DNA from 2 places in the Trichocoleus sp. AS-A1 genome. Region 1 is predicted to be linked to the other one. Evidence: predicted binding sites of a transcription regulator. Region 1 holds the regulator's gene; the other holds the start of a gene.

The links. The regulator NtcA, encoded in region 1, controls nitrogen genes in cyanobacteria. The targets are predictions, from matches to a motif close to TTTGTANNNNNNNNTACAAA.
Region 2: the regulator NtcA is predicted to act here: its motif matches at 5,782-5,801, upstream of NC994_RS03915 (P-II family nitrogen regulator).

The regions. Positions count from the first base shown of each region.
Region 1 is NZ_JAMPKG010000029.1:65,589-77,323, reverse strand. It holds gene crcB (fluoride efflux transporter CrcB) at 1-326, opposite strand, end outside; gene NC994_RS20465 (hypothetical protein) at 889-1,290, shown strand; gene NC994_RS20460 (WG repeat-containing protein) at 1,512-2,630, shown strand; gene hisB (imidazoleglycerol-phosphate dehydratase HisB) at 2,761-3,405, opposite strand; gene fabI (enoyl-ACP reductase FabI) at 3,559-4,335, opposite strand; gene ntcA (global nitrogen regulator NtcA) at 4,715-5,386, shown strand; gene NC994_RS20440 (DUF3084 domain-containing protein) at 5,634-7,235, shown strand; gene NC994_RS20435 (pre-16S rRNA-processing nuclease YqgF) at 7,310-7,714, shown strand; gene NC994_RS20430 (DUF3146 family protein) at 7,771-8,034, opposite strand; gene NC994_RS20425 (GTP-binding protein) at 8,310-9,716, shown strand; gene NC994_RS20420 (A/G-specific adenine glycosylase) at 10,340-11,017, opposite strand; gene NC994_RS20415 (mechanosensitive ion channel) at 11,238-11,735, opposite strand, start outside.
Region 2 is NZ_JAMPKG010000003.1:118,201-129,935, forward strand. It holds gene devC (ABC transporter permease DevC) at 1-416, shown strand, start outside; gene NC994_RS03895 (DevA family ABC transporter ATP-binding protein) at 468-1,178, shown strand; gene NC994_RS03900 (hypothetical protein) at 1,565-2,365, opposite strand; gene NC994_RS03905 (hypothetical protein) at 2,875-4,335, opposite strand; gene rdgB (RdgB/HAM1 family non-canonical purine NTP pyrophosphatase) at 4,598-5,179, shown strand; gene NC994_RS03915 (P-II family nitrogen regulator) at 5,335-5,673, opposite strand; gene NC994_RS03920 (hypothetical protein) at 6,044-6,673, opposite strand; gene thiD (bifunctional hydroxymethylpyrimidine kinase/phosphomethylpyrimidine kinase) at 6,827-7,654, opposite strand; gene NC994_RS03930 (hypothetical protein) at 7,956-8,159, shown strand; gene ftsZ (cell division protein FtsZ) at 8,172-9,452, opposite strand; gene NC994_RS03940 (FtsQ-type POTRA domain-containing protein) at 9,713-10,582, opposite strand; gene NC994_RS03945 (P-loop NTPase fold protein) at 11,269-11,735, shown strand, end outside.

The DNA of each region.
Region 1 (11,735 bases):
TAAATACCGGCGGCGGCATAACTGCGATCGCGCAGTAGAGTAGATGTTTCTAACCCATAACTGGAGAAAGTTGTGTAAGCTCCTAAAAAGCCGGTCGTTACCATCAATCGCACATCTAGAGGAATATTCGCTACCCGTTCTAAGGCGAGAGTGACAAAAAAACCCATCCCAAAGCAACCTGTAAGGTTGATAAAAAAGGTGCCGTAGGGAAAGCTGGTGCCGAAGCGTTGGGCAAACCAGAGGGTGAGATAGTAGCGACTCAATGCTCCAGCGATCGCTCCTAAACTGATGGCAATGGGATGACGAATCGCGGGGTCTTGGAGCATTTAACTTGAAAATTAGACTCTCGGACTGGGGAATGAAGGGTCTCCAATCCAGCGATTTCTTATAGGAGGTTAGGTTTGTTAACCCGTACCTTTGCTATCGCTTTTTGCCTTAACCCTCTGAAATTATACCGATAGGCTGAAGGAAATATACTACAGAAATGCTATTTCTGATATAGCCCTTTATTTAAGCAGATGCCTTCAACGAGAGCAAGCGGAGTGAATCAGTTTAAAACCGTTGCCTAATTTAGGTCTGTTTAGTGCGCCAATCATTACCGTCAGCTACTGGTTCATTGGTGGTTGGACAGGTGCCTTGGTAGGGATTGCTTTAGTAGCTGTGACGAACTTACGAACTCTACCATATCTACAATCGCGACACGTTAACTCAAGCCGTTGCTGTCACAATTGGTCGTGCGATCGCGTTTCTTGCCCCAATAGTTAGCTACCGCTGATGATTTATTGGCTGTACTAGCATTTCTTCAATTTTCCGGTTTGTGAAATTAGTAGCCGAACCTTACTAAAAGCTAATCTTTTTCACTCAAAACTCTACTCATGAGATGTAGCCATGAATACAGAAGTCCCTAATAATACAGAAACCGCCATAACAGTTAGCCCGGAGACAAAGGCTATCGTTGATGAAAATATGGCAGGCGAATCCGAAGATTTGAAGCGTGAAACGATGGCGCTGATTGACGCCATTAAAAAACGGGCGCAGGTAGAAACAAAATCTGCTACCGAATATACTCGCGATGCCTATCTCAATGCAGTGAAACAAGCACGGGAGAAGATTGAACAGGATAAGTTGTTCGATCCAGAGCGAATTTCATACTCGATTAAACTCATTCAAATGGATGCAGAGAAGAACTGGGAGTCCATCGTGAAGGAAGTGTCAACTTTAGGCGATCGCCTTGCCGAAGCTGCTAAAGCGGCTTGGGATGTCCTGACAGCTCCTCGCACCCCTTCTTGATGTTGAAACAGTAATCACGCGCAACCACGCGCTGATATAAAACAGGGGCACTCAGCTAGCTGGGTGCCTTTCTAATTTTTTAATTCTAAATTCGGATAGCCTAATCTAGTCAGGCATTACCAGCAAGCTTTAGAATTTCACTGACAATAACAGGGTTTACTTCAGATGATTAACAAATATTGATTACTTAAATGTTGGCTGCGATTGGATAGGGTACTTTTATGAAAATTGCAACTCACAACAGATTGCTTGTCGCGGTTGCCAGCCTTCTGTTTGGATTAGCGATCGCTCTAATTTCTGGATGTGAAGCCATCTCAAATTTTCGGACTTCTCAAGTTAATTTTGATGCAACTGAGGGACAAGCCCGTAATTCGCAAATAGTCATCCCGCTTAAATTTAGCTGGGCTGATTCATTTTCAGAAGAGCTAGCAGCAGTCAAAATAGACGGCCAATGGGGCTATCTTGATAATAAAGGCAACTTCGCAATCAAACCTCAATTTGATAATGCCGAATCTTTTTTCCAAGGGTTAGCGGCTACCAAACTAAAGAACAAGTGGGGCTATATCAACAAGAGTGGCAACTTAGTCATTAAACCAAAATATGATTTGGCTAAGAATTTTTCTCAAGGGCTGGCAGCGGTAAAGATAGATGGAAAGTGGGGATATATTGATAAGAAAGGGAACTTGGTAATTAACCCAAAATTTGATTTTGCTGAATCTTTTTCTATAAGCGATCGCACTGCGTTAGCGCTGGCGGCGGTAGAAATCGGTAAAAAGTGGGGCTATATCGGCAAGAAAGGCAACTTCGTCATTCAGCCCCAGTTTGATGTTGCTGAATCTTTTTCTATAAGCGATCGCAGTGAATCAGCCCTAGGACTCGCGCCAGTCAAAAAAGACAACAAATGGGGCTATATCGATAATCGGGGAGACGTTATTGTTCCGTTGGAATTTGAGGAAGCTAAGTTTTTTTCGGAAGGACTAGCAGTGATATCCAGTAATAATAAGTGGGGCTATATTGACAAAATGGGATATCTTGTTATTCCACTCCAATTTGATTGGGCTGGGGACTTTTCTCAAGGACTGGCGGGCATAACGATAGACACTAAGGTAGGCTATATTGACAAGGTAAGCAATGTTGTCATTCCCCCACAATTTGATAATATTTATAACTTTTCAGAAGACCTAGCAGCGGTAAAGAACGGCGACAAATGGGGCTATATCAATAAGAGTGGCAAATTCGTAATTAAACCCCAATTTGATAGCGCTCAATCTTTTTCGCAAGGGCTAGCAAAAGTTAAGATTGGCAATAAATATGGCTATATCCGCAAACCTCTTCCATAAGTTCTCATTTCTGAAGACATAGAAGAATTGAGAGTCAGTGGTCGCGGAAACTTCAGCAGAATGAAGCGAGAGCCTGGTGAGGATTTCCCTGGCTCTCGTTGCCTTTATCGGAGTGTATTTGCAAGGAAACCTATAACACGCCTTTAGAACTGGGGATCGTACCGCCACGACGGGGATCAACTTCGATTGCCATGCGGAGCGATCGCGCAAACGCTTTGAACGTCGCTTCAATAATGTGGTGCGAATTAATTCCATCTAGTTGGCGAATGTGCAGCGTCATCTGGCTGTGATTGATCAACGCCACAAAAAATTCCCGCACCAGCTGGGTGTCATAAGTCCCGACTCGCTGAGTGGGAATCTCTAAGCCATAGCTCAGATGAGGACGTCCGGAAAAATCTAACGCTACCTGAACCAACGCTTCATCGAGAGGGGCGAGGAAATTCCCAAATCGGACAATTCCTTTGCGATCGCCCAGTGCTTGATGCAACGCCATTCCTAGGGTAATTCCCACATCTTCATTGGTATGGTGGTCATCAATTTCCAAGTCTCCCGTCGCGGCTACATCCAAATCAATCAGGCTGTGAGAGGCGATTTGATGCAGCATATGGTCTAAAAACGGAATGCCAGTTTTTGCATTGCAAGTGCCATTCCCGTCTAATTTGACGGTGACGATAACATCCGTTTCGCCCGTCTTGCGGGGAACCCTTGCCATCCGAGGAGACAAAAGCTGTTCAATGCTTGGAGAAGGTGTAAATTGGCGATCGCGTGCCTGCATCGCAGATGCTCACTCAAGAAAATAAAGTTAAGTTTATTATCCTACTTTACTGAGCATCTGGGAGACGCGAAAGCCTTTAAAATGCAAAATTAAAAATTAAAAATTAGCAGAATCTTTGCTTTTTAATTTTTAATTTTTAATGTTTGATTCTTTTTACATCCCCATAATCTCGTATCCCGCATCGACATACAGCACCTGACCTGTAATGCCACTTGCCAAATCGCTACACAAGAAAGCAGCCGCATTTCCCACTTCTTTCTGAGTTACAGTGCGTCGCAGCGGTGCCACTTCCTCAACGTGATGGATCATATCCAGAATGCCACCTACCGCCGACGATGCCAAAGTGCGGATAGGACCTGCCGAAATTGCATTCACGCGAATATTCTGTGGACCTAATTCAGATGCCAGGTAACGGACACTCATTTCCAATCCAGACTTGGCAATTCCCATTACGTTGTAGTTGGGGATCACCTTAACGCCGCCTAGATAAGTCAGCGTGACAATACTGCCGCCTTCTGTCATCAGTGGTTTTGCTGACCCGGCAAGTTGCACCAGCGAATAGGTACTAATTTCTAGAGCTTGGGTGAAGCCAGCGCGGGTAGTGTTGCTAAAATCACCTGATAAATCTTCCTTGTTCGCAAAGGCAAGACAATGGATCAGGATGTCTAGCTTACCCCACTTATCGCGGATGGCGTCAAATGTAGACTGAATTTGGGTCTCATTCTGGACATCGCAGGGTAAAAACAAGCTGGGGTTGAGGGGTTCTACCAACTCTGCCACTTTTTTTTCAAAGCGACCCCGGTCGTCTGGCAGGTAAGTCACTCCTAGATTCGCACCCGCTTGGTGCAGTTGCTGAGCAATCCCCCAGGCGATCGATCGGTTGTTGGCAATGCCGGTGACAAGGGCGTTTTTTCCGGTTAAATCTAGCATAAATGTCGATTTTGAAGGCAATATTAGAGGATATCCGATTTAGGGGAGTATTCAAGATCGCGATCGCCCGGAGCAAGGCTGTCTAGTACGGGTAAGGAGCGTGCCTCCTTACTCACCATGCATCCCACCCGATAGCGCAGATACTGTCAAGATATCAACATTTTCCGTCATAATCTTACTTGCCTTGAGCAGGGAGAGAACTAAAGAAGGTAGCCGGGGAAACTACTTTAAAATTTTGTATCAAATAGCACAAAAACCGCTTGGAAGTCAGTTTATCTGTGTCTAATGTCAGAAAACTCTCATAGTTGTTTTGCTATGGTTAAAGTTCCTCCGACAGAAAGTTGCAGAAGTCTGTAGGGCAGCATTTAGGAAAAAGGAAGTGGCAGTGACGCAAGATAGACCGCTAGCAGCTGTGTTCCGTCAACTGGGAGGTGGGGCGTTTCCACCCGTGGTGGAAACTTTTGAGCGGGGCAAGACGATCTTTTTCCCAGGAGACCCGGCTGAACGGGTATACTTTTTGCTCAAAGGTGCAGTAAAGCTGTCTCGCGTGTATGAAGCTGGGGAAGAAATTACCGTGGCGTTGCTGCGAGAAAACAGCGTTTTTGGAGTACTGTCCTTAATTACAGGGCATCGTTCGGATCGGTTTTATCACGCTGTAGCATTTACGCCAGTGGAGCTGCTTTCGGCACCGATCGATCAGGTAGAGCAATCGCTCAAGGATAATCCGGAGCTATCGATGTTGATGCTGCAAGGGCTTTCTTCGCGCATTTTGCAAACAGAAATGATGATTGAGACATTAGCTCACCGAGATATGGGATCGCGCTTGGTGAGTTTTCTATTGATTCTGTGCCGTGATTTTGGCGTTCCTACCGCCAATGGAATTACGATCGATCTGAAGCTTTCTCATCAAGCGATCGCAGAAGCAATCGGCTCCACCAGGGTAACTGTCACCCGCTTACTGGGAGATTTGCGGGAGGAAAAAATGATTTCTATCCACAAGAAAAAAATTACGGTACACAACCCAGTTACACTGAGTCAGCAGTTTACTTGAAAACAGCTAGAGGCTCTCGTCAGGTTGTAGGTTAGGTTGTTGGTTAAAACGGCATGGTAGCGCGAGCAGGTTATCCAGTTTTAACATTTAGTCGGGAGTTGAGTTAAAAGGTGTCAGGTTTTAAGCGGATAGTTTTCAACCTTGCAACCTTTAACCTTTCCGATTTCACCTTCGATCTTTAATTCCTGTTAACCCTTTCTCTAGCCTGCGATGCGATAGGCTGTAACTGGAATGACTGTAGCAGACAATGACCGACAGTGCGCTCTTCCTGATTTTGTCTATTTTAGTGTTGGGAAGCGTCATCGCAACGGTAGGCGATCGCATTGGCACGCGCGTGGGAAAAGCACGCCTGTCGTTGTTCAATCTGCGTCCCCGCAAAACAGCTGTTTTAGTAACGATTCTAACGGGACTAACGATTTCTGCCTCAACACTGACAATCATCTTTGCGACAAGCGAACAATTGCGGATTGGAGTTTTTAGACTCCAAGAAGTGCAGAAAAAACTCAAGACAGCCAGTAAGGATATTGCCAAAGCGAACGAGCAGAAACGGAAAACCGAAAGCGAACTTGCTAAAACCGCCGCCCAAAAAGAGCAAGTCGAGAAGGAACTCGCTCAAGCTCGCACCCAGCAATCTGTCGCTCAGCAGCGCTTAGATGCGATTAATCGATCTTTGGCAGCTGCGCTGGCTAAACAAGGCCAGACGGAGGCGCAACTAAATCAAACTCAAAGCGAACTGAGTCGGGTCGCCAGCAGCTTTCAGCAAACCCAAAAACAGCTGACCTCTGTCTCTGGGCAAGCGAAGACGCTACGTTCGGAAATCCAACAACTTCAAGCAGAACGCCAAGAATTGCTCCAGCAGCGAAATCAAGTCAGAGCTGAAATTACTGAATTCAAAGCGAAAGTGACTCAGCGCGACCAAAAAATTGCCCAGCAAGACCGAGCAATTAGCCAACGCGATGAGCAAATTCTCAAGCGGGATCAAGCCCTTGTGGAACTTGATGAGAAACTTGCTGCCTTTCGGAAGAGCCTGAGCGATCGCGATGAGCAAATTGCCCAGCGAGACAAAGCCTTATCTCTACTTGATAACAAAATTTCTCAACGAGATGAGGTGATTGCCCAGCGAGAAAATCGCCTTAAAGAACTCGAAAAACAACAAGCTTCCCTAGAGCAGGAAGTGGCAACCTTAGAACAGTATTACCAGTCTTATCAAACTTTGCGTCAGGGTAGTCTGGCTCTGCTGCGCGGTCAGGTTCTGGCGGCTGGCGTTTTTCGTATTGTCGAGCCAGCCGCAGCCCGACAGGTCATTGAGCAGCTATTACGGGAAGCGAATCGGACAGCGATTAAAGCGACCCAACCCGGTCTCAACAAGGTGGCGAACGAACGGGTCGTGCAAATTACAGAGGCACAGGTCGAGCAACTGATCAACCAGATTCAGGATGGTCGAAACTATGTAGTCCGAGTTTTTTCGGCTGGTAACTATGTCCAGGGAGAAAAGCAGGTACAAGTCTTTGCAGACGCCGCACCCAATCAAGTTGTATTCCGCACTGGTGAAGTCGTAGCAACGACATCTGCCGATCCTTCAAACATGACCGACCAACAAATTCGGCAGCGGATTGACCTGCTGCTTGGAGCATCCCAGTTCCGAGCCACTCGCGCGGGGATTTTAGGAGATACAGTTCAGGTTGGGGACAATCGAATTGTTAGCTTGATTCGGTTTATCGAGCAGTTGAAAAAGCACAATAAGCCGATTTCTCTGAAAGCGGTCGTGGCAGAGGACGCCTATATTGCCGGACCCATGAAATTAAATTTGGAGGCAGTTGAAGACGGAGAAGTTGTGGTGAGGATGTAATTTATTAGTCATTAGTGATGAGATGATGACTAATGGCAATTAACCATTCGTAAATTAGCAATTAGCCAATTCAGATGATTTTAGGGTTCGATCCAGGGCGCGATAAGTGTGGTTTAGCCGTAGTGGGGAAAGACAATTCTCTGCATTACCACGAGGTTGTACCGGCAGAAACAGCGATCGCAACGATCCTTGACTTATGTGAAGAGTACCCGATTGATACTCTGGTGATGGGAGATCAAACCACTTCCAAAAGTTGGAAAAAGAAACTTCAGCAATTCCCAACGTCGGTGCCAATTGTCCTGGTAGATGAGCGCTACAGTACATTGGAAGCACGCGATCGCTATTGGCAAATGTACCCTCCCCAAGGTTTAGGACGCCTGATTCCCCAAGGGATGCGGAGTCTACCCCGACCAATCGATGACATTGTTGCCATCCTCCTCATCGAAAGATACATGAAGCAACGAGAGACGAGGAACTAGGAAACTCTGTCATTCTTAACTTTCTTAATTTAAACTGAACTCAAAACTCAAAACTTTTAAAGTTCCGCCCGGATCGTAAACGCATAGTCCCCTCCAGGCTCTAGCTGGTAATCTTTCTGTTCTAAAAATCGACCCAGAGGTTCCTGAATTAAAGCGCGTCCCAAAGAAGGTGTCACCGACAATTGACCCTGTCGGAAACACCACTGGAACTGCCATTCATATTCTGCCGCCGTGACTTCCCCTGCTAGAAAGCCCCGTTGCCAGGAAAGATGGGTAATTCGGACGTGGGCAGTAGTTTGAGGTAAACGCTTAGAACTCACAATCGCTGTGCCGATCAAATACCTTCATTCAGCAACAATACTAAACTTATTGCGATCGCCTTCGAGATAACATCATTCTCACAGCTGATACTGAGCTGGCACGAACCGAGTAAAAATATCCCTCTGGATATGGAAAGTGCCAGACTAGATCGGTATTGACTAGGATGAAAGAAGAGTAACATCTGAGCAAAAAAGGTGCAATTTTGAGTCGTTTATCGTCTGACCGAACCCCAAATGCCAGCCAGTTCCCTTCACAAACCCCGGACGCGACAGATTTGGATCGGGAACTAGATAACGCCATTTTGAGCTTTGATGACATCCAAGCAGAACTGAATTACAAAAAGGCGCAAAATGCTCTGCGAGACTTGGTAGATAACCTGGATCTCACTCCTCAAGAGCGGACGGGACTGGAATCCGAGATTAATGATTTGGCAACGATGCTGGAGAAGTTAGATCGATCGGTCGTCCAGATTGCCGCCTTTGGGATGGTGGGACGGGGTAAATCTTCAGTACTAAACGCCTTATTAGGTCAGAACGTGTTTGAAACGGGACCACTTCATGGCGTCACCCGCACCCATCAAGGTGCCAGATGGCAACTGACTCAGGAGAATGAGGCGGGAAGCGTCAGCGATATCCTACGAGTCACGCTGCCGAGTGCGGGCAATTCCCAAATCGAGCTAATTGACACCCCTGGAATTGACGAAGTAGACGGAGAAACCCGCGAAACCTTAGCCAGACAAGTTGCCAGACAAGCAGACTTGCTGCTGTTTGTCATTTCGGGCGACATGAACAAGGTGGAATACGAGGCGCTCTCACAATTGCGGGAAGTCGGTAAACCGATGTTGCTGGTATTTAACAAAATTGACCAGTATCCGGATGCCGACCGGATGGCGATTTACCGCAAAATCCGGGATGAACGGGTGCGGGAATTGCTCTCACCAGATGAAATTGTGATGGTCGCCGCCTCTCCCCTGGTGGCGCAGGCGGTTCGCCGTCCTGACGGAACGAGGGCAGTGCAGCGGCGACCGGGAACGCCGCAAGTTCTGGATTTGAAGCTGAAAATTCTGGAAATTTTACACCGGGAAGGCAAGGCTCTGGTAGCGCTCAACACCATGCTGTATGCCGATGATGTGAACGAACAGATGATTGCTAGGAAGATGCAGATTCGTGATGAAAGTGCGAATCAGATTATCTGGAAAGGGGTGATGACGAAGGCAGTTGCGATCGCCCTCAACCCGGTCACGGTTGTCGATCTCCTCAGCGGTGCCGTCATCGACGTGGCAATGATTCTCACTTTATCTAAACTCTACGGCATCCCCATGACCCAGCCTGGAGCGGTGGGACTGCTACAAAAAATTGCCATCAGTATGGGCGGAATTAGCGCTAGCGAACTTTTGGCAACTTTGGGACTGAGTTCCCTGAAAAGTCTCTTAGGACTCTCCGCACCCGCAACGGGTGGGGTGTCTTTAGGTCCCTATCTATCAGTTGCCGTGACTCAGGCAGGTGTTTCTGGGGTTTCTTCTTACGGGATTGGACAAGTCACTAAAACTTACTTGGCGAACGGCGCTTCCTGGGGTCCCGATGGCCCAAAAGCCGTGGTAAGTCGCATTCTGACTTCGCTGGATGAAGCCTCAATTTTGAATCGGATTAAGAATGAGTTGAGTGCAAAGTTAGTGAATTAAAACAAGCGATCGCTTGTTTTTAAAAAGAGCGATCGCTTGTTTTTTTATTACTTAAAATTTATCTAACTCGATTTACAAACTAATCGATCAGCGCAACTGATCGATTAGTTTATTTGGCTCGAATATTTTTATAATAAAGGACTTGTTTTGTATATATTAAAGCCATAATATAGTAATTTTATTTGTCTAACTACATAATAGTTTAGTTGGAGTGCAGAGGACATTGTCCTCTGCACGAGTTCCAAAAAGAATCTACTAAAACAGTAAAAATTAGGATAGAAGAATTCCAAATAAGTTGCCAACTTTCTCTTTGTTCGCGCTTTTTGCGTCTAAAGCGTAGCGGTTCGCTTAAAAAGCAATGTCTAGCAATTAAGTAAAGCTGTAGATTCAGTTTCCGAATGAAGCGATCGCGTGTTTTTTTAGAATCCTTAAGATTTCCGGAAAGCTATTGGAAGATTGTGCGATCGCTTTAATACCTTACCCCTACTTGCTGATTATAGACAGCGCAGGCAATTTTTTTAGCTAAGCATACAAAATAAAAAAGCTCGGCAACTTTAGAAGAAACCGATTTTCTAATATAACAATTGACTGGAATTGCAGCCTTTTCACTTGTAGCGTTTGCGCTATGAGGCGCTAGATGCTTGGGCAAGGTAATTACATTGTTTCTGTAGCGGACACTGAACACAGCGAGGATTTCTAGCTGTGCAAACTGCCGCCCCAAAGTCCAAAAGCGCTAAGTTCCAGGTTCCCACTTGCGTTGTCGGTGCTGCCTGTTCTGCCGCCTCCCAGAGCAGTCGATCCCGCCCTTTCACTCGACCGCCCTGCAATCCGAAAAAGCGCTCCAAGATGCGGGCAACGTTGGTATCGAGTACGGCGAGAGGTTGTCCAAAGGCATTGGCACAGATAGACCGCGCCGTGTATTTCCCGACTCCGGGAAGCAAGAGCAACTCGGTTTCGCGATTGGGGATGTTTCCTGCATACTGCGCGAGGATAAGTTGCATTGACTGGTACAGTCGCTCACCTCGAAAGGAAAGCCCCAGCGGTTGCAAGAGACTGGTAACTTCTTCCACTGATGCGGCGGCAAGGTCGTGCAGCGTCGGGTATCGCTCGATAAACGCCTGGTAGATGGGCGCGACTAATGCCGCATTGGTTTTTTGCAGCAAGAATTCTGCCACGAAGATGGCATAGGGGTCTTGTGTGCGACGCCACGGAAAATCTCGGAGGTGCTGTTTCGCCCAAGCCTTGAGCTGACAGCGAAACCATTTGAGTTTGCTCGGATCGAGAGGCGCTGTCAATATCATTTCCTGTCTCCTCGGATAGTGAGAGCGATCGCAATATATGAATTGCGCTAGCGATCGCTTTAGCACACCATCAAGTTAAAGATGAAGAATTTCTCGCTATATCTATATGTATTGATATGTATTGCGATTGCATCAGTCTTCACTCAACCCATCCAACTTTGACTGAAAAGGGCGGACACGGATGCCCACCCTACGTTTAACTGACCGAGAAAATTTGTGATTAGCGAGGCGTTTTATCTTCTTTAAAGGATGCCAGCCATTCGCGGACTTGCCCAGCCGCAACATCACGGCTACCCAACCCGAAAGCCAAGGCGATCGCTACTGCAATCGCTCCTAGCAACAAACCAAAAGCTAAGTTAACGATATCGCTAGCAATTCCCATCTGTTGCAGCGCCATTGCTGAAACGAGGGCGATAATCGCAATCCGAGCAGTTTGTCCGAGTATCCGCGATTGCCGAGTACCGGAACTGGTAATCAAGTTAAAGGCGAGGTTCGCGAGATACAGACCAATCGCAAACACCACCAAACCGGCGAGAATGCGACCTAATATCACCACAATGCCGCTGACCAACAGAGTCAGCGCCGGAATTTGCAGAATATTGGTTGCTGCTACTGTCGCAAACAGCATGATGCCAACCAACACCACAATCCCGGCGAGTTCTGACGGCGTGCGGGTGGGAGGCGTCGGTTCCTGAAGGATAGTTTCTTGTCCGGTAGG
Region 2 (11,735 bases), on a different contig from region 1:
TTATTGAGTTTGAAAAGACATATTGGCAAACCAGTACATCAATTGGATTCATTTTTGGTTTAGGAACCTTAATGGGATTTGTTGTTGGTACAGTTATTGTCTACCAAATCCTATACACTGATGTTGCCGATCATCTAGCTGAATATGCTACGTTAAAAGCGATAGGCTATACGGATTTATACTTACTAATTGTTGTTTTTCAGGAAGCTTTAATTTTATCAGTTTTAGGTTATATTCCTGGCTTTTCGTTAGCGTCAGGGCTTTATATTTTTATAAAAGGCGGTACAAATTTACCGATTGCAATGACTGTTGTTCGAGCAACCGTAGTGTTGCTTTTAACTATTTTTATGTGCTTGATTTCAGGTGCGATCGCAGTCCGTAAGCTCCGAGCTGCCGACCCCGCTGATATTTTTTAAATGGTATTTTTTAACATAGCTAGTTGCTAATTTTAATGAAATAGAAAGATTATGCTGCAAGAACCGATTGTTGCAATTAAAAATCTCAATTATTACTTTGGCAAAGGTTCGCTCAGAAAACAAATTTTATTTGATATAAATCTGGAAATGCAACCGGGAGAAATTACAATCATGACCGGGCCATCAGGGTCAGGAAAAACCACATTATTGACTTTAATGGGCAGTTTAAGGTCTCCTCAAGAAGGTAGCCTGAAAGTATTAGGACAGGAACTAATTGGAGCTTCTAAAAGCCAAATGGTACAGGTGCGGCGGCACATAGGCTATATTTTTCAAGCTCACAATTTGCTGAAGTGCCTAACAGCGCGACAGAATGTACAAATGTCGGTGGAACTGCATCGGGATATTCCGTCACAGGAAGCTGCAACCAGGTCAGCCGCGATGTTGGAAGCGGTGGGGTTAGGCGATCGCATAAATTACTACCCGGAGAATCTTTCTGGGGGACAAAAACAACGGGTAGCGATCGCGCGTGCTTTAGTGAGTCATCCTAAATTAGTATTAGCTGACGAACCTACTGCTGCTTTAGATAGTAAGTCCGGTCGCGATGTTGTCGAGCTGATGCAGCGATTGGCAAAGGAACAAGGATGTACGATTTTGATGGTAACTCACGACAATCGTATTTTAGATGTTGCTGACCGAATTATTCACATGGAAGATGGGCGTCTAGTCCGCGATACAATTATTTCCGAAAAAACGCCTGCTTAAGTCAGATTTCTGAGTGGAAAATCCGATTAAAGTGGGTTGATTTCTCTTGATACACTAGATGGTTTTTGGCGAATGGCTCATTCTACAAAAGGCAATCTTTTCATTTGCCATCTACACTTCAAGAAAGCCTTTTGTTTAGAGATGATTGTAACTAAGCTCATATCTTGCATCAAGCTCTCAGAATAGAATGCTGGGACGATTGCATTCCAAATCTAAAAGCGCGGACTAACCGAAAACAAGGGTTTTGTAACCTGCTCTCGGCAGGTTTCGTTTGCGTGCTTCCTATCGCTGTGCGGTTTCAACTGCCCGGAGCAAGATGTCACTAAAGAATAACTAAGCAGAATCCACCCTGGTTGCTGATGGAAAAAAACTTATTCCTCAACATCCTAGCGCTTCGTGCGAATAGTGACATTGCCACCTTCACTTAATTGTTCTAGCACCAATAGTGGTGTCGGTTTGGCTTTTTGATCCCATTGTAGTTTTGCAAGGCGACCCTGAATTGTGGGTTGCCAAGTATCGTGGTCTTCCGCTGGACTGAGGAATGTTTCAATACAATCAATAATTTGGCTAATCGTAGCAGAAGTCGCTTGGGTAGGTAATTTCATTAACTTGATTTGAATGCGGAAAAGCACCCGCTTAGAGCGCTTCGTACCCTCTCCCGTCTCATAAATGACATCAAAAATCTCATCAACTTGGCGTCCCGCTGTACTGGCAATGCCCACTGAGGCTTGTGATGCTTGGGTAGGACGCAGGGCGATAGTGATTAAGTCTTTTACTCTGACTTTGATTTGATTAACAATGGCAAAGTGAAATACCTCTTCATCCATTCGCATTCTGAGGTAATCCAGGTTGAATTCGCGTGAGTTAACCAAGTCAGGATTGCTTTCCATTCTATGAATAGAGTCAAGCGCCAACTTTAACTTTTTCTGGAGGTCTTTGACTTTAAAATCCTGGATCTTGGCTTTCTTTGCCATCTCATCCTTTTTAAGCTTGACAAATACTGCTCCAGCAATGAGAAGTAACAGCAGTCCTCCGGAAGTGTACATCCAGATGGGCGCAGGTTGAGCGTTGGCGGCTGCGGCTGCTGGTTGGGCGGTTTGAGTTTTTTTGGCAGGGGCTTTAGGTTGAGCCTTCTTGGCAGGGGTTTGAGCCAATCGCAAGTCTACAATAAGGAACGGAGTGGACATAGTCGCTAGCCTAAAAAAATTCATGTCTATTTTCAGGATGCCCAAAAAAGCAGAAATTACAAAGTAAAAAGTATGAAAGATAAATAATCAAGTGTGAAATTCTGTCAAATCCTTTTTCGGAAAGCGGCTCGACTCTTAGTTTAGACCCAAATCACACTTCATTAGAGCTGACTTTAACGTGCTGTTAGCGCAACGGCGCGATCGCGCGGACTAGGCAAAACTACAGAGACTTTCATTGTTGGGTGTGAAGTGCGCTCAGGGGAGCTTTTGCAAAAATACCGATTGGCAAGACTCTCTAAAACTCTTGAAACCCTTGAAAAGTCGTCGCGATCGCCAAAACACCTTCCTCAAGGATCGGTAGCCGGAATTGTTTAGCGATCGCCAAACAGCAATCCCTGTGTTATTCAGTTGCTTCACTGGCAAGATATCAGCTAATAGGGAAAGCAGCCCCAGACTGGGGCTGCTTTCCCTATTGGCTAAGAATGAGAGTATCTAGATTCTGCCCGATCTTATCTTTGGGCGCTGCTGCCAAGCTGATTCCAGGTTTGGATCACCTTCTCTAAAGGTGCAGGCAAACTCCCTTGATTAATCTCGGTGTAGCGAACTGTACCCTTGCGGCTGCTAAGGGTGTAGGTGATGTGATCGGCAGCACCACTGGGTGCTGGGTAACTCAGGTTCTTAAATTGGGCAAATTGCTGCTGTTCTAGCAATTGCTGAAACTGTCGTACCTGTTGCACAGGAATGCGGAGAACGCTACGTTCGGAGTCATTAGCATCGCCGATGCGAACCCGCATCAAGCTTCCGTCATTGAGTAAAACAGTTTCGTAGGTTCTGCCAGCAAAACCGCCACTGGCGATCGCTCGAAACACCACATTTTTATCTAAGGATGGTGGTAGTTCGCTAGTCGGGATTGGCATTGGCTTGAGGATGCCAGCATCGCTTAGTTTACTTGCTGCTTGATTGAACTTAATAATGGAACCATCGCTGTTGGTGTGATAAACCAACAGTTGTAGCTTGCTTTGTACAGTTACCTGCCACCCAGGTATTGCATTAGTAAGACAACTCTCGTTAATACCGCCCAAACCCAGACAGCTATCCCAATTGTACTGTTGAGCTTGAACGATGCTGAGTTCGGTAGTGGGCACTTTGAACTGTCTGGAAGCTTCCCTTAAGACTGCATCTCGAACGGAATTCGGCAAACTCGCGAGTTGATCCACCTTCACGACAGAACCAGCTGCATTCGTGCGATAGACCAAGCGTTTTCCGCTTGCTTCTACCGTCACCTGCCACCCTTCTACTGTCGCTGGCGCACACAAAATATCAGGTGCGTAAATCCCTAGACACGCATCAGGCCAAGTCTTCTGTTCGGCCTGGACGACGCGAATCTGGTTTACCGGCAAACCCAGCTGCGTGGAGGCATCAGAAATCACAGCATTGGCAACAGATTTGGGGAAGTTTCCGGGGATGTTACTGCCAGGAGTATTCGACTTTTCTTGACGTAAAACTTGCCCTGTAGAATTGGTGCGATAGACCCAAGTTTTGTTATTGCTAGACACGACAACACGCCAACCGGGAACTAATGCTTGAGTACAAAATTCACCCGATTTCGGAAGTCCTAAACAGCCATCGTTCCAAGTTTCCTGACTAAACTGAGTAATTTTGAGCTTTCCTGGAGCGATGCCAGTTTGACGCGACAAATCTTGACGAACAGCGTTAGCAATTCGAGGCGGTAAGCGATTAGCTTGCTTACGGTCAAGATTTTGCCCCACTTTCTGGTCTTTAACCTTAACCAGTCTGGTGATAGACTCAGAAAGTCCGGCTGGGGCAGCAAATGCGGTTTGTAACAGTGTCAGACCTGCGCCTAAAGACAGGACGCCAGTTAGAACTAAAACGGCAAAAATTCGCTCGGACTGGTGAACTGTTTCACCGGGGTTTACGGGTTTGGAGTGATTTTTGAAAATCTGTCTCATAGAAACCTCAATAGAGTTGTTTTTGCAAGCGGAGAGCGTGTTAGGTGAGACGAGCGGCACTCCAACGCTCATCGAATGCATATAGCAGATAAAACGCTTGACGCTGCTATCGTGCGAGTTAGTTCCGCTGTTTCGTTCACCTGAATGGGTGATTTTTTACAAGTTTCAGATAGCGATCGCCAGCCAAAAAATTTAACTTCTGCAAAAACAGGTTTCTATAATCGTGTAGGCATTTATTTATTTCAGCAAGGGAGCGATCGCGATGACTGTGTTGGTAGTCGCTACGGGAAATCCAGGCAAGCTGCGAGAGATGCAGAAGTATTTAAGCGGATTTGGCTGGGAATTGACCCTGAAGCCAGAGGAACTGGAGATTGAGGAATCGGGTGACACCTTCATGGCTAACGCTTGTCTGAAGGCATCCCAGGTGGCAGAGGCGACTGGAGAGTGGGCGATCGCAGATGATTCTGGCTTGGAAGTAGACGCCTTAGAGGGCGCACCTGGTATTTATTCCGCTCGTTACGGCAAAACCGACCCCGATCGAATTGAACGCCTGTTGAATGAACTTGGCAACGAACTGAATCGGGAAGCCCAATTTGTGTGTGCGATCGCGATCGCTCGTCCCGATGGCGCGATCGCCCTGCAAGCCGAAGGAGTTTGCCACGGCGAAATTCTCCACGCCCCTCGCGGTACGGGAGGATTCGGCTACGATCCAATTTTTTACGTTCCCAAAGAGCAAATGACCTTTGCGGAAATGACTCCTGAGTTGAAGCGCCAGTGGAGCCATCGCGGTCAAGCTTTTAAAATTCTCTTACCCCAGCTACAGACTTTAAAGACTGAGGGTTAAGTCCAGAAGTTAGAAGTCCAGTAACCAGAAATCAGAATTTTGCGATCGCCAAAAATTCTAATTTCTGATTTTTAATGACTCCTGACCTCTAACCTTGATGACTCAGTCCTCAGTCCTCAGCCCTCAGTCCTCAGCCCTCAGTCCTCAGTCCTGACTTAGACAGCTTCCAGATTCTTTTCCCCCGTCCGAATTCTGATGACCTGCTCTACCGGGCTGACAAAAATCTTACCATCACCGATTTCACCCGTTCGGGCAGCGGCAATGATTTTCTCAATCACCATATCAACCTGGCTGTCTTCAACAACGATCTCTACTTTAAGTTTTTGCAGAAACTCAACCGTGTACTCGGAACCGCGATAACGTTCGGTTTGACCTTTCTGCCGCCCAAATCCTCGGACTTCAGAAACGGTCATTCCCACAATTCCCGCATTGACTAGCGCAATTTTAACTTCGTCGAGTTTAAAAGGCCGGATAATCGCTTCAACTTTTTTCAAGCTTCTAACTCCTCAGTTCGTTCTGGATTTGATCTGTACAATCAATTTGTACAACCAAAGGTACTCGTAAAGCGGCGGCTATGTTTTATCACTGCTCAAACAAAGATTTTTGTATTATATGATACATATTGCTCTTCACTCCCACCAGAGGCATCCATTATGCCAACCCTAACTAAGGGGTTTCTCTGGATATCGCTGACTCGTTACCTTGACAGCGTTTGACTAGACAGCGTTTGACTTGACAGTACAGTGAAGATGCGCGGGTTTGGAAATATTTTCCCCATTTGTATCAAAGCGGTTGTTCCAGGCAGATGCACCCGGTTCTTCCGACTCCTAGCAGAGTTAATCTTTCAGCCGTCAACCAGCAAGCTCAACGACTATTATTCAAAAGCGGACGCACAATCAAAAAGCCAGTGCCAAACGCTGTCGCCACAATCAAAAAGATGACGATGATTAACCACCAGCCACTCACATCTGCGGAACGCTCTGGCTGAGTTGGGCGACGATACCGACCTTCTTCTTGTTCGATTACCAAGCTTTCTGAAAAATCAGGTAGTGGTGCTGGTTCAGCTTTGGGAGGGGGAGGAGGTAGAACTTCCACTGGCGGAGCGATCGCAGCCGAACGAGGAGGACGAGGAGGCTGCGGAGGACGCCGCTTAGGTGTTGCGTTTGATCCAGTCCGAATTTCCGGTTCAATGGGGGGAGGGGGAACTTCAACTCGACCCCCGGACGGAAACGAAGTTACTACCTGTTGTGCGTGCAAAGCTGACTGAACAACTTTTTCGATTTCTTGGCGCAGCTGTTGATTTTCTTTGGCTAACTGCTGATTTTGGGAATTCAGCGAGTCCAGCATCGCTTGCGCTGTTTGTAACTCTGCTGAGAGTTCTTTGTAAACCGAAATTGGCACTGAGGGACGGTAGGTATTCATTGGGCTTTGGGGAGTCTGCTCAGAAATATAAGCATTTTGCATTGGCGAGCGGGTCGAGGGATTAGACATCATGGATTTAGTTTAAGTTTGGTAAGGCAACAATAATGGAAAGTGAGGCGACTCTGACAGCCATTTTTTAACAAATTTGCTATTTAATCAACTAGGAATGTGCCCCAATCGATCTTTACGGTGTCATTGCTATAACCTTTGTATTCTCCGATTGTTTTAATTCTCCGATTGTAGGAGGGGAAAAAAGTGTCCCACTGGCCCTTGACCCTGACCAATGGCTAAAGCGTATTTTAGAGCAGTGGTGACATAATCTTTGGCTTTTTGAACCGCAGACCACCGATCTTTGCCCAAGGCTAGATTAGCCGCGATCGCGCTACTGAGCGTACACCCCGTGCCATGAGTGTTTGTTGTCTCTACAGTAGCGGTCTTTAACGTTTCCAGATGGTGCCCATCAAACCAGATATCGATGCCGCGTAGATTCCCCTCCATTCCGCCTCCTTTCACTAATACAGCCGCACCACCTCCCAAATGATAAATCCGTTGGGCAGCAGAGCGCATATCATCCAAGGTATGAATCGGCAATCCGCTCAGTAATTGAGCTTCGTAGCGGTTGGGGGTCACAATCGCTGCTTTGGGGATTAAGACATCCCGCAACGTTGCCACAGCGTCATTGTCAATCAGTTGGGCACCCGTGCGCGATACCATAACGGGATCGACGACTAATTTGTCCAGTTTGAAAGCTTCCACAGCTTGCGCTACAGCCGCAATAATCTCCCCATTCAGCAACATCCCCGTTTTCGCTGCTTGGACGCCAATATCCGTCACCACAGCCTCAATCTGGGCGACAATTGCTGCTGTCGGTAAAGCATCCACCCGCGTGACTCCCAGCGTATTCTGCGCTGTCACGCAAGTAATAGCACTGGTGCCGTGAACGCAGTGAAAGGCAAATGTCCGTAAATCGGCCTGAATGCCAGCACCGCCGCCGCTATCAGAACCGGCAATTGTGAGAGCAACAGGTACGCTTGAAGGGTTTTTAACGGTCATAGGAATGAGGAATGGGTAAGCGAAATGGGTAATTAGTTAATACCCGCAAATGAAGGACTACTAACAATTACTTTTACTCTAAATTTTGATGAAACCAATCCCAATCTAAATTGAATTGAATGATTAGATTTTACAAATTGCTGCAAATCGAGTGCTGCTCAATTTACAATTTGCTGATCGTCGGCAAATTATTGCAATGCTGCCCTTGAGAAGCGGGTAGAACTGGGTTATGTGCCTAAAGACCTAATTAGAGGAAATATACGATGAGCCGCACTGATTTCCAGTTTAGGAGGGGAAATTCGTGCGGCGTGAGAGCATGGATGTAGCGATCGCTCCTGTAATCAGTCAAGTCTTCCCACTTTTGGGACAGGTAATCATTGAATTCGGAACTTCTACCGAATTCAATCGGCTTCGTGGAAGTTTAGAAGAATTTCGCACCCTGCTAACTAAGGCTGGATTGCCCACGCATCAATTAAAAATTAAAAAGGAAATGTTCCATTTTTAATTTTTAATTCTTCTAGCGTTGCGGACGCCGTCTTTGGAGAAATTCCGGAATATCCAATCCTCCACCTTGTTGTTGAGGTTTAGGCTCAAACGTGGGGGTAGAAGGAGGAACGGGTGACGGTGCAATGGGTCGCTGTGGCTGTCTGGAAGTGCGTGCCTCCCTCGCCGCCGGTGTAGACTGAGTTTCCCCGCTAAATCCAGTCGCAATGACGGTAATTCTTACCTCACCTTGCATCCGGTCATCGATCACTGCCCCGAAAATGATATTCGCATTCGGATCGACCACTTCATAGATTGTTTCGGCTGCGGCATTCACTTCGTGCAGCGTCAGGTCGCTACCGCCGGTAATGTTAAAGACAACCCCTCTGGCTCCTTCAATCGAAGACTCTAGCAACGGTGAGGAAATTGCGGCGACGGCGGCTTCTCTAGCTCTCGATTTCCCAGAACCCACGCCAATCCCCATCATTGCCGATCCCGCATCTGCCATCACGGCTCGGACATCTGCAAAGTCTACATTGACCAGTCCGGGAATCGTAATAATATCCGATATCCCTTGCACACCTTGACGCAGGATATCATCTGCTACTCGAAAAGCATCTTGAACCGGCATGGTTTCTGGAATCACTGCCAGCAGCTTATCGTTAGGGATGACGATGAGCGTATCTACCCGACCCTGCAAAGCGGCAATGCCTTCATCTGCCTGAGAAGTGCGACGGCGTCCCTCAAAGGTGAAAGGACGAGTGACAACGCCCACCGTTAAGGCTCCCATTTCTTTGGCAACTTCTGCCACAATCGGGGCTGCACCCGTACCCGTACCGCCTCCCATCCCAGCGGTAATAAATACGAGATCGGTATTTTCTAAGGCATGAGCGATCTCGTCGCGCGATTCTTCCGCTGCCTTTTGACCAATGGCAGGATTACCTCCAGCACCTAAACCTCGCGTTAACTTCTGTCCCATTTGCAAGCGTTTAGCAGCTGAGGAGTGAGACAGCGATTGGGCATCAGTATTGATTGACCAAAACTCTACGCCGCTGACATCACTGGCAATCATGCGGTTCACCGCATTGCCCCCACCCCCACCAACACCAATGACTTTAATTTTGGCGACGCTACCTAGCACGATGTTGTCACTCCTAGATTCTTCCCTGGGTGTTCCGTTAGCATCGTGATTATGGCCTAAATGTAACACGGTGTTATTAAAAGGATTCGCGCCGTCCACTGCGGGTGAACGACCTGCGTTCCCTGAGGGATTTGAGTTTTGGTGGGCAAGCCCTGGTTTACTATTGAGCGTCATTGCAATAGAAAGGGTCAATAAACAACTTTTTAGTTTAGGTAGCGATATGAGTCAACTATAGGGTAAGTTGACCCTTAAAACCAATGAGAGTCATAGTGCATTGACGTTCTTGAAGAGGTCTGGAGTCAACTGTCTGAAGGCTGATCCTACTAAAAGATGAAGGATATTCGTAAAGTAGATGCGCTCTTGGCAGGATGAAGAATGAATTTAGCTCAAAAGACGCCTTCTGCCTAAAGCCAGAACTCGCGTTCCTTCCAAGCTTATAAGGTTTTGGTTTTTTTGGAAGGGTTGCCTTTTTTCATTTGAATTGCTGGGGATTCGGGGTTTTTGAGGTCAATATAGGCAATTTCGCTGGTTGAAAAATGTGCTGGCAAATCTCGCATTCGATCGAGGACGGTGAGCTGATAGGCAAACCGAGAAGTGTAAGCACCACAATGTACCCATCCTTGCTCGGTTTTCAGAATTAAATTGGCTGGGTTTTGCCAATCAATTTCAAATACTTTGACCGGACTGCGGCTAACGGCTTGGTAAAGTGCCGACCAGTAGGGGCGATATTCATCCCGATAGCCAATGATTTTTAAGGTCGGCAAGGGAATGGTGCGCTCCAGTTCGGTGTAGCTTTCTAAGGGCATCCAGACGCCTTGTTCGTCCAACAATCCCAATCCTGGCTGCGATCGCGTTTTGCTATTTGAGGAGGTTTGGCTGGAAGCAGGAGTCTGGCGCGTGCGCGTGCGGAGGGCGATCGCGACTGGCTGTCGTTCCGTAACTTGTACGGTGAGTCCTGGCGGCAACATTTGCCGGGTAACGGTAGCTTCCTTGATGGCAGGTTGTAATTCCAACTTATCGGCGATGATTTGCGGCTGTAGCCGCAGCAAATACTGAGGGTAAGATAGAGGCAGCAGCGACCGAATCGCTTGGATTGAAAGCGTTTTATTGCCCTCAATCGCAATTTGATCGGGTTTGCGGATTACCCAAGCAGGTAAAGTTGTCACCCAAACTAAACTGCCTGCTAAACCGGCGACGAAGATCGCTCGCCACATCGCTTGAAAAGATTTTATCCGTCGTTGGCGACGTAGTTTTTGACGCCGTTGGCTCAATTCGGTTTGTGATACTGATGCGATGCTTGTCATCCTAACTTCTCAATCGGGAGTTTGTGGTGCTTGAGGTAGACTGCACTCAACACAGCTTGATGGTGGTTCGCCGTAAGTTTAGGCGCGTCCTTCTTTAACTTAAACAGAGCGCTTGGGAGTTCCGACTATCCCCTCCTGACGGGGCTATCGCCCTATGCTCGCCAATCCGCTGACCGGGGAGAAAGTCACGATCGGTTCGCTCGGCAATTTCATCTAACAGGACGTTAACAGAATCTCTTTCTCTTTTCAGTACGGCTCATCAGGAACTGTAGCGGGAAATTCTAACGTCTAAATATTAACGTGACCGGGTCATTATGAACTCTGTTTAGCCTACGGAAAAAGAATTTAAAATTGGGGATCGCTCTTCGCCGCCAAAATCTGGGCTTTTTCCATCGCTTTTTGGCTCACTCGGCACGATTCGGCGAGGCAATCATCGCAATTCGACCTGAATCGAAGCGCATCTGAGAACCAAGCTGAGAGCGATCGCGTTATAGCCGCAAAGTAGCCGGTGGTTATACGACTCAGGGCGAAGCATTCCTCTCAAATCCCCTCAACTCTACCAGGATGTATCTATCTCAGTGCAAGAGGGGTGCGCCCCTCCAGTCCGACTAGGGTCGCTTTAACGGAAGCTGTCTAGCAGTACAAAAATCAGTACAGGGATTGATCTGCATACTCAAGAGGTCGGCATGAAATTGGATTTGGAGAGATTCTATAAGGCTTGTAACCCTGCGAAGACGCTCATCTTCTCTAGGGCGGAAGATCGTCCCTACTATATCGATTTCTCAGCGGTGCGAGGTGGCAAAATTATTGAGGCGGTGGGGCGAACCATTGCCCGGATTTCACCCGACGATCCCACCAGTCAGCTATTTACCGGACACATCGGCTGTGGGAAGTCTACAGAGCTATTTCGCTTGAAAGCCGAGTTAGAACGGCAGCAATTTCATGTGGTTTATTTCGAGTCCAGTCAAGAATTAGACATGGCGAATATCGATATCAGCGATATTTTGCTGGCGATCGCGCGTCAAGTCAGTGAAAGCCTGGAAGAAATTCAAATTCGACTCAAACCGAGTTACTTTTCTAACCTCTTCAACGAGATCAAAGACATCTTGCAGACTCCGATTGATGTCTCCGCTGAAGCCCAATTGTCTGTGGG